DNA from 2 places in the Streptomyces sp. NPDC014894 genome. Region 1 is predicted to be linked to the other one. Evidence: riboswitches for the same ligand, from Rfam matches in the RefSeq annotation. Region 1 holds a riboswitch; the other holds the start of a gene.
The links. A riboswitch is a leader RNA that binds a small molecule or an ion and turns the genes downstream of it on or off. The one in region 1 is predicted to bind glycine.

Region 1 (7,066 bases):
CTCAGCCGACCGGGACGCGGCGCGCCTGGTGGCGCACCATCCGGAGCAGGGCTGGAGCCTGCTGTGCAACGGGGTGGTGCTCTTCGAGGACACGGGCGAGCTGCTGCCGAACGGTCAGATCATCGCACCGCACCGGGTGGGTCTGACGCCGACGGCCGCCTGACCGCACCACGCCGCCGGACCGCTCCCGCCCGCGCTCCGACCGTTCCGTTCCGGCCCGCTCCGGCCCGCTCCGGCCCGGTCCGGTCCGGTCCGGTCCGGTCCGGTCATTCCCGCCCGCGCTCCGGTCCGGCCTCTCCGGCCCGACCGTTCCCGTCCGCCGGGCGGCTCGTCCGGACGAGGGCGCCAGAACCGGCGCGGCCCGCGGCCCGTGCGTACCGCCCCGCCCGTAGCCGCTCCACCCCTTCGTACGGGACATGACGAGGGGCCGGCCGGAGAGATCTCCGCACCGGCCCCCGCGCATCAGCGCCACCGCCTGTCAGCTGTGAGCCGCCGGTCGGCGTCCGTCAGCCGTCAGCCGTCGTACTCGTCCAGAGGCGGGCAGGAGCAGACCAGATTGCGGTCGCCGAAGGCCCCGTCGATCCGGCGCACCGGCGGCCAGTACTTGTCCGCGGGGCTGACGCCGGCCGGGAAGACCGCCTCCTCACGGGTGTAGGCGTGCTCCCACTCACCGCCCAGGGCAGCCGCCGTGTGCGGAGCGTTCCGCAGCGGATTGTCCTCGGCGGGCCACACACCCGATCCGACCTTCTCAATCTCCTGTCGAATCGCGATCATCGCCGCACAGAAGCGGTCGATCTCGCTCAGATTCTCACTCTCGGTGGGCTCGATCATCAGCGTGCCCGCCACCGGGAACGACATCGTCGGCGCGTGGAAGCCGTAGTCGATCAGCCGCTTCGCGATGTCGTCCACACTGACGCCCGTCGCCTTCGCCAGCGGGCGGAGGTCCACGATGCACTCATGGGCGACCAGCCCGGCGGGACCCGTGTAGAGCACCGGGTAGTGCGGCTCCAGCCGCTTGGCGATGTAGTTGGCGGCCAGCACCGCGACCTGCGTCGCGCGCTTGAGACCCTCGCCGCCCATCAGCCGCACATAGGCCCACGAGATCGGCAGGATGCCCGCCGAACCCCACGGCGCGGCCGAGATCGGCCCCACGCCCGTCTCCGGTCCGGCGGTCGGCTGGAGCGGGTGATTCGGCAGATACGGGGCGAGGTGCGCCCGGACGCCGACCGGCCCGACGCCGGGGCCGCCGCCGCCGTGCGGGATGCAGAAGGTCTTGTGCAGATTCAGGTGCGAGACGTCGCCGCCGAACTCGCCCGGCCGGGCCAGACCCACCAGCGCGTTGAGATTGGCCCCGTCCACGTACACCTGGCCGCCGGCCTCGTGGACCTGGGCGCAGATGTCGGCGACGTGCTCCTCGAAGACGCCGTGGGTGGACGGGTAGGTGATCATCAGTACGGAGAGTTCCTCGCGGTACTGCTCGATCTTGGCGCGCAGGTCGTCGATGTCGACCTCGCCGTCGTCGGCGGTCTTGACCACGACGACCTTCATCCCGGCCATCACGGCGCTGGCGGCGTTGGTGCCGTGCGCGGAGGAGGGGATCAGGCAGACCGTGCGCCGCTCGTCGCCGTTGGCCCGGTGGTAGGCGCGGACGGCGAGCAGCCCGGCGAGTTCGCCCTGCGAGCCCGCGTTGGGCTGGATGGAGACCTTGTCATAGCCGGTGACCTCGGCGAGCCGCTCCTCCAGCTCACGGATGAGGGTGAGATATCCGCCGGCCTGGTCGACCGGGGCGAAGGGGTGCATCTGCCCGAACTCGGGCCAGGTGACCGGCTCCATCTCGGTGGTCGCGTTCAGCTTCATCGTGCATGAGCCGAGCGGGATCATGCCCCGGTCGAGCGCGTAGTCGCGGTCGGAGAGCCGGCGCAGATAGCGCAGCATCGCCGTCTCGGAGCGGTGCTGGTGGAAGACCGGGTGGGTGAGGTAGTCGTCGGTCCGCAGCAGCTCGGCCGGCAGGGTGTCCTCGGCGGACCCGTCGAGCGCCTCGATGTCGGCGCTGACGCCGAAGGCGGCCCACACCGCGGTGAGGTGGGTGCGCAGCGTGGTCTCGTCGCAGGCGGCCGAGACATGCGAGTCGTCCACCGCGCGGAGGTTGACCCCGCCCTCGCGGGCGGCCGCGACCACCTCGGCCGCGCGGCCCGGGACGCGTACGGTCACGGTGTCGAAGTACGCGCCGTGCACGACCTCGACGCCGCCCGCGCGCAGCCCGGCGGCGAGCAGGGTGGCGTAGCGATGGGTGCGGCGGGCGATGGTGCGCAGTCCGTCCGGCCCGTGGTAGACGGCGTACATGCCGGCCATCACGGCGAGCAGCACCTGGGCGGTGCAGATGTTGCTGGTGGCCTTCTCGCGGCGGATGTGCTGCTCACGGGTCTGGAGCGCGAGCCGGTACGCCTTGTTCCCGTCGGCGTCGACGGAGACGCCGACGAGCCGTCCGGGCAGGCTGCGGGCGAACTTCTCACGCACGGCCATGAAGCCGGCGTGCGGGCCGCCGAAGCCCATGGGGACGCCGAAGCGCTGGGTGGTGCCCACGGCGATGTCCGCGCCCAGCTCCCCGGGCGGGGTGAGCAGGGTCAGCGCCAGCAGATCGGCGGCGACGGTGACGATCGCGCCGAGCGCCTGCGCCTCCTCGATGACCGGCTTGATGTCGCGCACGGCTCCGGACGCGCCCGGGTACTGGAGCAGCACGCCGAAGACGCCGCGCTCGGCGATCTCGGCGGGGATGCCCTCGCCGAGGTCGGCGGCGACGACCTCGACGCCGGTCGGCTCCGCGCGGGTCCGGATCACCGCGAGGGTCTGCGGCAGCACATCGGCGTCGACCAGGAAGACGCCCTGCTTGACCTTGCCGACCCGGCGGGCGAGCGACATCGCCTCGGCGGCCGCGGTGCCCTCGTCGAGGAGGGAGGCTCCGGAAGTGGGCAGTCCGGTCAGTTCGGCGACCATGGTCTGGAAGTTCAGCAGGGCCTCGAGCCGGCCCTGGGAGATCTCCGGCTGGTAGGGCGTGTACGCCGTGTACCAGGCCGGGTTCTCCATGACATTGCGCAGGATGACCGGGGGTGTGAAGGTGCCGTGGTAGCCGAGGCCGATCATCGGCGTCAGCACCGCGTTGCGGTCGGCGAGGGTGCGCAGCTCGGCCAGCACCTCGGCCTCGGTGCGCGCCTCGGGCAGGCCCAGCGCCGAAGCGGTCTTGATGACGTCGGGGACGGCCGCGGCGGTCAGCTCGTCCAGCGAGCCGTATCCCACCTGGGCCAGCATCTTGGCCTGCGACGCGGCGTCGGGCCCGATGTGGCGCTGCTCGAACGGGATGCCCTGTTCGAGGCTGGAGAGCGGAATGCGGTTGGCGGTCATGTAGGAGGCCTCCTGGTCTGACGCGACCTGCGAGAGGCACCACCGCACGCGGGGTGCCCTGGACGGGCCTCCCCCTCTGTCATCTCAACCTGAGAGCTTCACCGGACCGCCTGCCTGCGACGCTCCGGCTTTCACCGTCGGTGAGAGCGGATGCCGTCCGACGCCCGCCCTGCTTTCCAGAGTGACCTCGTCCGCGCGGTACAGGGTGCCTGAGAGATTCCGGGGAGGATTTGCTCCTTCGGCGCCACCGTCGTCCTGCCGGTGGACTCTCCCGCGCGGGGTCAGCAGCCGCTTGCCAGCCTACCAGCGCGCCCTTTCAGCGATCGCTCAAGTGGCCGACGCCTTCGATGTGCCCTTTCGTATGGATTAAAGAGCAGTTGCGACCATATGGAGGGACCGTGCAGACCGATATCGATCCGCGCAGCCTGATCGGCCGCAAGGCGTTCGACCGCGACGGGGCCAAGATCGGCACCATCGACGAGGTGTACCTGGACGATGCCACCGGTACACCCGAATGGGCGGCGGTGCGCACCGGGCTCTTCAGCCGGGACGCCTTCGTCCCGCTGGAGCCGAGCACCTTCGCCGACGACATCCTCCGGGTCCCCTACGAACGCTCGCTGATCAAGGACGCGCCGGACTTCGGCGTCGGCCGCCATCTCTCCCCCGAGCAGGAGATCCAGCTCTACCAGCACTACGGCCTCGAACTCTCGGCGTCTCCGGAGGCTCCCGCTCCGCCCCCGGAGGACCGCTCCTTCGGCCGGCTGGCGGGCGACGAGGACTGACCACCGCGCCCAGCCCCGCCGGGCCCGTCGGCACCCCCGGCATCCGGCGCGGGCCCCGGCTCGGGCTCCGGCCCCGGCCCCGGCCCAGCGTCCGCCACCGCCGCCGACTCCGGTACGGGCAGCGGCCCGGCGTCCGTCCCGGCCTCCCCCGCCGCCCCGGCGCCCGGCTCCGGAACTTCCGCTCCCGCTCGCACTCCCACTCCCACCAGGGGCAGCGGATCGGACGGCATCAGATCCGGATCGTCCACCCGGAAGGTGCGCACCCGCCCCGGGGGCGAGCCGGGGCGCTCGAACCGCACGGTGACCCGCCCGACGCCGCTGCCCTGCACCCAGCCCGCCCCGTACAGGTCATGACGCACATCGTGCCCGGGCGTCCACTCCCGCACCGCGGGCACGTCCCCCTCCGCCTCCCCCGCCGCATCCGTCTCGCGCGCCCCGCCCGCCGGCCGCGCGTCCTGCTCCCCGGCGCCGTCCGGCCCGGGAGCGGGAAACACGGCCGCCGGTGCGCCGGCGGCGGCCTCCGCGGCGGCGGAGGCCTGGGCGAAGAGATCCTCCTGCGTGTAGTCCGCGAGCCCGGACACCCCGACGCCCAGCAGCCGCACCCCGCCGGTGGTGTCCACCGACTCCAGCAGCCGCGCGGCCGCCTCCCGGACCACCGAGGCGTCGTCCGTGGGGCCCCGCAGCGTCTCGGAGCGGGTCAGCGTCGAGAAGTCGTACCGCCGGACCTTCAGCACGATCGTCCGCCCCGAGTGCCCGGACTCGCGCAGCCGCGCCACACAGCGCAGCGCGAGCCGCTCCACCTCGGTCCGGATCCGCACCCGGTCGTGGAGATCCACATCGAAGGTGTCCTCGACCGAGACCGATTTGGTGTCCCGCTCGGCCACCACGGGCCGCTCGTCGTGACCCAGCGCCATGCGGTACAGCGAGGTCCCGTGCGCCCGCCCCAGCAGCCTCACCAGCTCGTCCTCGCCCGCCTCGGCGAGATCGGCGCAGGTCGTCATGCCCGCGCGCCGCAGATGCTCCCCCGTCGCCGGGCCGACCCCGGGCAGGATCCGCACCGACAGCGGGCCCAGCAGCTCCCGCTCGGCGCCCGGCTCCATCATCACCAGCCCGTCCGGCTTGGCCTGCTCCGAGGCGATCTTGGCGAGCATCTTGGAACCGGCGAGCCCCACCGAGCCGGTCAGCCCGGTCACCGCGCGTATGTCCACTCTCAGCCGCTCACCGGCGGCCAGCGCCGACGGCAGATCGTGCGCCGCGCCGCCGGCCTCCAGGTCCACGAAGGCCTCGTCCAGGCTGAGCGGCTCGACCAGCGGGGAGAGCGATCGCAGCAGCTCCATGACCTGATCGCTGATCGCACGGTAGAAGGAGAAGCGCGGCACCAGATACGCCGCGTTCGGCGCGAGCCGCCGGGCCTGCGCCATGGGCATCGCCGAGTGCGCCCCGAAGCGCCGGGCCTCGTACGAGGCGGTGGCGACCACTCCGCGCGGGCCGAGCCCCCCGACGATCACCGGTTTTCCGCGCAGACTGGGCTTGGCCGCCTGCTCCGCGGCAGCGTAGAAGGCGTCCATGTCCAGATGCAGGATCGTCGGCGCGGGTCTCACACCCTCGATGCTGCCCTACGGCACTGACATCGCCCCGGCCGACGGGCCCGCACCGGCCCGACCACCGGTCCCCGGCCCGGGGGCTCGTACCGCCGCAGGACCCTGCCGCGCCACGGCGGACAGCGGCCCAGACCGTCAGACCGCGCGATTCTGCCGCCGTCTGGCCAGCTCGTCGGCGGGATGGTGGCCGACGAGCGTCTCGCCGGTGTCGACCCGTTCGCCGTGCAGCTGCGACAGCGCGGTCTCCACATCGCGCCAGACCACCCCGACCGCGATCCCGAAGATCCCCTGACCGCCCTGGAGCAGACTCACCACCTCGTCGGGCGAGGAGCACTCGTAGACCGTCGCCCCGTCGCTCATCAGCGTCATCCGCTCCAGATCCGCGTGGTCGCGGCCGCGCAGATGCCGCACGGCGGCGCGGATGTTCTGCAGCGCCACCCCGGTGTCCAGGAAACGCTTGACGATCTTGAGGACGACCACATCCCGCAGGCTGTAGAGCCGCTGGGCCCCGGCGCCGTACGAGGGCCGCACACTGGGCTCGACCAGGCCGGTACGGCCCCAGTAGTCCAGCTGTCGATACGTGATCCCGGCCGCCGCGCACGCGGTCGGCCCTCGATAACCGACCGTGTCCGTGTCCGCCGGCCGGTCGATCGCACCCTCCGGGAGCGGATACGGCCCGCTCTCCCCCAGACCGCGTCCGAGGGCACCCCCCACCGCACCGTCGCCGCTGCTTCTCACGCCGACCTCCGTCCTTGAACTGCCCACTCGACGGTAGGCAGTCACCAGGGGTGCGTCAACGATCGCCACACTCGGCACGCCGAGTGATAATCACCCTGAGAGTGGTTTCCCGTGCCCCAAAACGGGGAAAGGCTCCTCGAATGCGCCGAAGTCACTCCCGCGACGGCCTCTCCGGTGACCGCCGGAATCCGACGGCCACCGGCTCACCGCGCGGCGGTCACTGGCTGTTGGTCCCGAAGTCCTCCGGAGAGATCTGATCGAGGAACTCGCGGAACTTCTCCACCTCGTCCTCCTGCTCGTCCGGAATCGCGATTCCCGCGTCGTCGAGCACCCCGTCACTGCCGTAGATCGGCGTTCCGGTGCGCAGGGCGAGCGCTATGGCGTCGGACGGCCGCGCGCTCACCTCGACTCCGCTGGCGAAGACCAGCTCCGCGTAGAAGACCCCTTCGCGCAGGTCGGTGATGCGGACCTCGGTGAGTTCCTGCCCCACCGCCTCCAGGACGTCCTTGAAGAGGTCGTGCGTCAGCGGTCTGGCGGGCGCCATGC
Region 2 (7,066 bases), on a different contig from region 1:
GATGAGTTCGCGCAGCAGGTCCCGCTCGAGCTGGCGCTGGATGAGAGCTTCGACGTAGGCGGACATGCCTCGCTTGCCGGTCCGTGCCTTGAGGGCGGCGATCGTGCCTTCGTGGAGGGAGACGGAGACCGGACGGACAGGGCCTTCGCCGGGAGCGGAAGAGGTGACCATGAACCCACTTTAACAAAACTCTTGTTATTGGGTGATCGTCATCCGTGCCCGGCTCCCGGCATCAGCACTCGATGATGTTCACCGCCAGCCCGCCCCGCGCCGTCTCCTTGTACTTGACCGACATGTCCGCCCCGGTGTCCTTCATGGTCTTGATGACCTTGTCGAGGGAGACCTTGTGGGTGCCGTCGCCGCGCATCGCCATCTTGGCGGCGGTGACGGCCTTCACGGCGGCCATGCCGTTGCGCTCGATGCAGGGGATCTGGACCAGGCCGCCGACGGGGTCGCAGGTGAGGCCGAGGTTGTGTTCCATGCCGATCTCGGCGGCGTTCTCGACCTGCTCGGGGGTGCCGCCGAGGACCTCGGCGAGGGCGCCGGCCGCCATGGAGCAGGCGGAGCCGACCTCGCCCTGGCAGCCGACCTCGGCGCCGGAGATGGAGGCGTTCTCCTTGAAGAGCATGCCGATCGCGCCGGCCGAGAGCATGAAGCGGACGACGCCCTCGTCGTCGGCGCCCGGGACGAAGTTCATGTAGTAGTGCAGCACGGCGGGGATGATGCCCGCCGCGCCGTTGGTGGGCGCGGTCACGACACGGCCGCCGGCCGCGTTCTCCTCGTTCACGGCCATCGCGTAGAGGGTGATCCACTCCATGGCGCGGGCCAGCGGATCGCCCTCGGCGCGCAGCTGGCGGGCGGAGTTCGCGGCCCGGCGGCGGACCTTCAGACCGCCCGGGAGGATGCCCTCGCGGGCCATTCCGCGGGAGACGCAGGCCTGCATGACCCGCCAGATCTCCAGCAGGCCGGCCCGGATCTCGTCCTCGGTGCGCCAGGCCTTCTCGTTCTCCAGCATCAGCGCGGAGATCGACAGACCGGTCTCGCGGGTCAGCCTGAGCAGCTCGTCACCGGTGCGGAAAGGATACTTCAGCACGGTGTCGTCGAGCTTGATCCGGTCCTCGCCGACCGCGTCCTCGTCGACGACGAACCCGCCGCCGACCGAGTAGTACGTCTTCTCCAGGACGCTCGCGCCCTCGGCGTCGTACGCGAAGACCGTCATGCCGTTGGCGTGGTACGGGAGCGTCTTGCGGCGGTGCAGCACCAGATCGGCGTCGAAGTCGAAGTCGATCTCCCGCTCGCCGAGCAGGCTGATCCGCCCGGACTCCTTGATCCGCTCGACCTGCTCGTCGGCGGTCTCCACGTCGACGGTGCGCGGGGAGCTGCCCGCGAGGCCGAGCAGGACGGCCTTGGGGGTGCCGTGGCCGTGGCCGGTCGCGCCGAGGGAGCCGTACAGCTCGGCCCGGACGGTGGCGGTGCGCTCCAGCAGGCCCTCGTTCCTCAGTCGCCGGGCGAACATACGGGCCGCGCGCATCGGGCCGACCGTGTGGGAGCTGGAGGGGCCGATGCCGACCGAGAACAGGTCGAATACCGAGAGGGCCACGGGGTAACTCCTTGGACGTTGTCAGACGCCGTTGTCTGCCAGGTGACTCAGCGGCGCGAAGCGCCTCGTGCGAGAGCGGGGCGAGGGCGGGACGGGCGAGAAAGCGGGACGGGGTGAGGAAGGGGGGCGGGGTGAGGAAGGGGACGGGGCAGGGACGGGGCGGCCCGGCGGTACGGGTGGCGCCGGAGAACGGGGCGGGGCACCGCGCTCACTCCCCAGTGTGCGCGGTGCCCCGAAGAAATCGTCCGTGAGGTGCGCCCGCGCGCGCGGGCGATCTCTACAGACCGGGGTAGAGCGGGTGCTTCGCGGCCAGCGCGGAGACCCGGGTGCGCAGCGCCTCCGTGTCGTACGACGGCTTCAGCACCTCCGCGATGATGTCGGCGACCTCACGGAAGTCGTCCTCCTGGAAGCCGCGGGTGGCGAGCGCCGGGGTGCCGATCCGCAGACCCGAGGTGACCATCGGCGGCCTGGGGTCGTTCGGGACGGCGTTGCGGTTGACCGTGATGCCGACCTCGTGGAGACGGTCCTCGGCCTGCTGGCCGTCCAGCTCGGACTCGCGCAGGTCGACCAGGACCAGGTGCACGTCCGTACCGCCCGACAGCACCGAGACGCCGTGCTCGGTGACGTCGCTCCGCACCAGGCGCTCGGCCAGGATGCGGGCGCCGTCCAGGGTGCGCTGCTGGCGCTCCTTGAAGTCGTCGGAGGCGGCGACCTTGAAGGAGACGGCCTTCGCCGCGACGACATGCTCCAGCGGGCCGCCCTGCTGACCCGGGAAGACCGCGGAGTTGATCTTCTTGGCCAGCTCCTGGGTGGAGAGGATCACTCCGCCGCGGGGGCCGCCCAGGGTCTTGTGGGTGGTGGTGGTGACCACATGGGCGTGCGGCACCGGGTTGGGGTGCAGCCCGGCCGCGACCAGGCCCGCGAAGTGGGCCATGTCGACCATCAGATAAGCGCCGACCTCGTCCGCGATCCGGCGGAACGCGGCGAAGTCCAGCTGGCGCGGGTACGCCGACCAGCCGGCCACGATCAGCTTCGGACGGGACTCCTTGGCCAGCTTCTCGACCTCGGCCATGTCGACCTGGCCGGTGGCGTCGTCCACGTGGTAGGCGACCACGTTGTAGAGCTTGCCAGAGAAGTTGATCTTCATTCCATGGGTCAGGTGCCCGCCGTGCGCGAGATTCAGACCCATGATCGTGTCGCCGGGCTTCAGCAGGGCGAACATCGCCGCCGCGTTCGCCTGGGCCCCGGAGTGCGGCTGCACATTGGCGTGCTCGGCGCCGAACAGCTCCTTGACCCGGTCGATCGCGATCTGCTCGATGACGTCGACATGCTCACAGCCGCCGTAGTAGCGGCGACCCGGATAACCCTCGGCGTACTTGTTGGTGAGGACCGAGCCCTGTGCCTCCATCACCGCGACCGGAGCGAAGTTCTCCGAGGCGATCATTTCCAGGGTGGACTGCTGACGGTGGAGCTCGGCGTCGACGGCGGCGGCGACGTCCGGGTCCAGCTCGTGGAGAGGGGTGTTGAGAAGCGACATCTCGGGTCCCTGTCGTAGTCGTGGTCAGTTACCGGAAAAGGCGGTGTACTCATCGGCGGAGAGCAGGTCCTTCGGCTCCTCGCTCACCCGCACCTTGAACAGCCAGCCGCCCTCGAAGGGCGCGCTGTTCACCAGCGACGGGTCGTCCACCACGTTCTGATTGGCCTCGGTGACCTCACCGGACACGGGCGAGTACAGATCGCTGACGGACTTGGTCGACTCCAGCTCTCCGCAGGTCTCGCCCGCGGTCACGGTGTCGCCCACCACGGGGAGCTGGGCGTAGACGACATCACCGAGCGCGCCGGCGGCGAACTCCGTGATCCCGACCGTCGACACGCCGTCCTCGGCGTCCGACAGCCACTCGTGCTCCTTGCTGTAGCGCAGCTGCTGGGGGTTGCTCATGACCTGAATTCTCCTGTATGCGGGAAGGGCGGATGTACGTGCTGGGGGTACGGCGGGGTGCCGCTGGTCACTTCTGACGCCGGTACGCGGTCGTGCGCGCCGTACGCGTCGGCCGTCGCGCCGCCGCGCGGGCGGTGCGCCGAGGCCGGGACGCGCCCGTACGTCTCGTCCGGAGCGCCGTCGCGCGCCGAGGCCGGGACGTCGCCGTGCGCGCCGGCCCGAAGGCCGTCGGGTGCGCCGGACGTCACTTCGCGCGCTGGTAGAACGGCAGCGCGACGACCTCGTACGGCTCGTGCGCCCCGCGGATGTCGACGCCGACGCCCTCGGCGCCCGGGGCGGCGTGCGCCGCGTCCACATAAGCGATGGCGATCGGCTTCCCCAGCGTGGGCGAGGGCGCGCCCGAGGTGACCTCGCCGATCACCGCGCCGCCCGCGACCACCGGATACCCGGCGCGCGGGACCCGCCGGCCCTCGGCGATCAGCCCGACCAGCTTCCGCGGCGGAGCGCTCTCGGCGCGCTCGGCGGCCGCGGCCAGGGCCGCGCGGCCGACGAAGTCGCCCGCCTTCTCGAACTTCACGACCCGGCCGAGACCGGCGTCGAAGGGGGTGAGGCCGGTGGTCAGCTCATGCCCGTACAGCGGCATGCCCGCCTCCAGGCGCAGGGTGTCCCGGCAGGACAGACCGCAGGGGACCAGACCGGCGGCGGCGCCCGCCTCGGTCAGCGCCCGCCACAGCTCCTCTGCGTGCCGGGGCTCGACGAACAGCTCGAAGCCGTCCTCGCCGGTGTAGCCCGTACGGGCGATCAGCGCGGGGACCCCGGCGACCGTGCCGGGCAGGCCGGCGTAGTACTTCAGACCGTCCAGATCGGCGTCGGTGACGGCCTTCAGGATGCCGGGGGACTCCGGGCCCTGGATCGCGATCAGCGCGTACGCGTCCCGGTCGTCGCGCACCTCGGCGTCGAAGCCGGCGGCCCGCTCGGTGATCGCGTCCAGCACGGTCTGGGCGTTCCCGGCGTTCGCGACGACCATGTACTCGGTCTCGCCGAGCCGGTAGACGATCAGATCGTCCAGGATCCCGCCGTCCTCGCGGCAGATCATGGTGTAGCGGGCCCGGCCCACACCCACCGAACCGATGTTCCCGACCAGGGCGTAGTCCAGCAGCGCGGCGGCGGCGGGACCGGTGACGGTGATCTCGCCCATGTGGGAGAGGTCGAAGAGGCCCGCCCGGGTGCGGACGGCGTGGTGCTCGTCGCGCTCGCTGCCGTACCGCAGCGGCATGTCCCAGCCCGCGAAGTCGGTCATGGTCGCGCCCAGCGAGCGATGAAGGGCGTCGAGCGCTGTCTGGCGATGGGCGTTGCTCATGGATAGGGCTCCCAAGGGCATGCGGGCGAGGACGACCCTCCCCATCTGTCATCGGAACCTGAGAGGTTCGTCGCGACCGTATGTACGGGTGACCGTACGTACCGGTGGCCGTGACTTGCACCTTGGGTGGAGCCGCGCAGGGCGGCCCGCTTTTCAGATCTGCCTCATCGCACGCGGTACGGGGCCTGAGAGATTCAAGGGAGGAACTTGCTCCTTCGGCGCCCGGCACCGAGGTGCCCGGGACTCTCCCGCGTGGATTCAAGCGGCCGGTATGCAGTTGGCGGGCACATCATTGCACGCATTCGGCGCTGGTGGGGGTGTGGTCCCGGCCGTTCGGGGCCGGGCCGGGAAGCGCCCCGGGCCGGGGCGGGGGCGAGCGCCGGGCGGAGCCGGGGAGCGGGGCGGCGCGGGCCCCGGCGCCGGTCCGCGCGAAAGCGCGGACGGCGCGCCACACGCCGGACGCGCCTCGGGCACAAATCAGTTGTGTCCCATTACCATTTCTTTACGCTTCTTGGGCAAGTGTGTGGGTGACCTGACAAGGGGGAGGGTGTGATGACGTTGCAGCACTCCGGTGCGTACGCCACGACCGCGGGTGTGCCCGCGCAGGCACAGCCGGCGGTCAGCGGGCTCCACGGGGGAGTGGGGGCCCGGCCCGTGCTGCGGGACCTCAGGGACCGCGCCGGGCGCAGCCCGCGGCGGCTGATGTTCGCCGCGGGGGATCTGGTGGTGGTGTCCGGGCTGCCGGGCAGCGGGAAGTCGACCCTGATCAGACGTGCCGCGAGAGGCCGGGGCATCGATTCGCAGGACGCCCGGGACCGCTGGGACGCGCGCACGCCGGCGTTCCTCCCCTACGCGGTCTACCGCCCCCTGGTCCGGCTCGCGCACTACGCCGGGCTGCGGCGCGCGCTCCGCTCCGGCGAGAGCGTGGTCGTCCACGACTGCGGTACGCAGGCCTGGGTGCGGCGCTGGCTGGCCCGCCGGGCGCGGAGCCGGGGCACGGCGCTCCATCTGATCCTGCTCGACGTCCCGCCGACGGTGGCCCGGCAGGGGCAGCGCGAGCGGGGCCGGGGCGTCTCCGGGTACGCCTTCGCCCGGCACCGCCGGGGTGTCGGCCGGCTGATCGCCGACGCGGAGGCGGGCCGTCTTCCGGCGGGCTGCTCCTCCGCGGTGCTCCTCGACCGCGACTCCGCGAGCGTCCTCACCCGCCTCGGCTTCGATCCGTCCTGACGCCTGCCCTGACTCGACGCCTGCCCCCGCCGTTCGTCCCGCCACCCGTCCCCGCCGACTGCCCACGCCGCCCGTCCCCGCCGTCCGGTACTCGTCCTGCCCGCCTGCCCCGAGGCCCGTCCCGCCGCCAGGCCGCCCGCCCCCTTTCCGAGACCTGTCCCGCGGCCTGTCCCGGCGCCCCCGTACCGGTGACCGGCCCGAGACCTGCCCCGCACCTCCGGCCGGCCCGGCTTCCTCGCCCCGGCCCGTCCCGCCCGGGCCCCTCGGCCGCCCGGGCCCTCCGCCGCACCCCCGCACCCGCGGGGCTCCCGCCCCGCACCCCCGCACCCCCCGCTACGTGCGCCGGATCCGCCCCCGGCGTGCCTCCCGCACCCCCGGAGGGCGGTGCTCAGGAGGCGGAGGGCGGCATTAGGGTCGGGGGAAAGCCGAGGGGACGACCGGCCAAGCCGGGGGAGAGGGCCAGCACATGACCATTCCGGAGCAGGCACAGCCATACCCGTACACCGGCGGCTGGCCCGCCAACGAGCTGGAGGAGACGCTCGCGGCCTCCCTCGGCGACCCCTCCGCCGGCGCCCGGCTCGTCGAAGTCCTCGGCCGCAGCCCGCTCTGGGTGCCGCTGCCCCGGGGCGGCTCCCCGGACAGCCGCGATCTCGATCTGCCCACCATGGAGATCGACGGCGCTCCCTATGTCCCCGTCTTCAGCTCCGAACAGCAGTTCATGAGCTGCGTCGGCGGCCATATGGCCTTCACCGTCGCCCCCGCCCGCGACTTCGCCCGGGGGCTGCCCCCGCAGCTGGGCATCGCCGTCAACCCGGGCGGCGCGGTCGGCGCGCCGCTCCCCCCGCCCGCCGTGGCCGAGCTGTGCCGGGCCGGAGTGCCCGCCGCGCCCGACGGACCCGCCGCCGGCGGCCGGGTACGGATGTTCGAGCCGGACTGGCAG

Region 2: another riboswitch for glycine. It lies ahead of gcvT (glycine cleavage system aminomethyltransferase GcvT); the one in region 1 lies ahead of gcvP (aminomethyl-transferring glycine dehydrogenase).

The regions. Positions count from the first base shown of each region.
Region 1 covers NZ_JBIBWD010000015.1:161,219-168,284, forward strand. The annotation lists gene ACF089_RS29805 (DUF5999 family protein) at 1-163, shown strand, start outside; gene gcvP (aminomethyl-transferring glycine dehydrogenase) at 514-3,399, opposite strand; glycine riboswitch at 3,586-3,683, opposite strand; gene ACF089_RS29815 (PRC-barrel domain-containing protein) at 3,798-4,181, shown strand; gene ACF089_RS29820 (DNA polymerase IV) at 4,091-5,782, opposite strand; gene ACF089_RS29825 (MerR family transcriptional regulator) at 5,918-6,520, opposite strand; gene ACF089_RS29830 (bifunctional nuclease family protein) at 6,738-7,066, opposite strand, start outside.
Region 2 covers NZ_JBIBWD010000001.1:255,577-262,642, forward strand. The annotation lists gene ACF089_RS01080 (hypothetical protein) at 1-171, opposite strand, end outside; gene ACF089_RS01085 (L-serine ammonia-lyase) at 233-1,600, opposite strand; gene glyA (serine hydroxymethyltransferase) at 1,878-3,137, opposite strand; gene gcvH (glycine cleavage system protein GcvH) at 3,162-3,539, opposite strand; gene gcvT (glycine cleavage system aminomethyltransferase GcvT) at 3,784-4,899, opposite strand; glycine riboswitch at 5,064-5,160, opposite strand; gene ACF089_RS01105 (AAA family ATPase) at 5,452-6,126, shown strand; gene ACF089_RS01110 (enhanced serine sensitivity protein SseB) at 6,593-7,066, shown strand, end outside.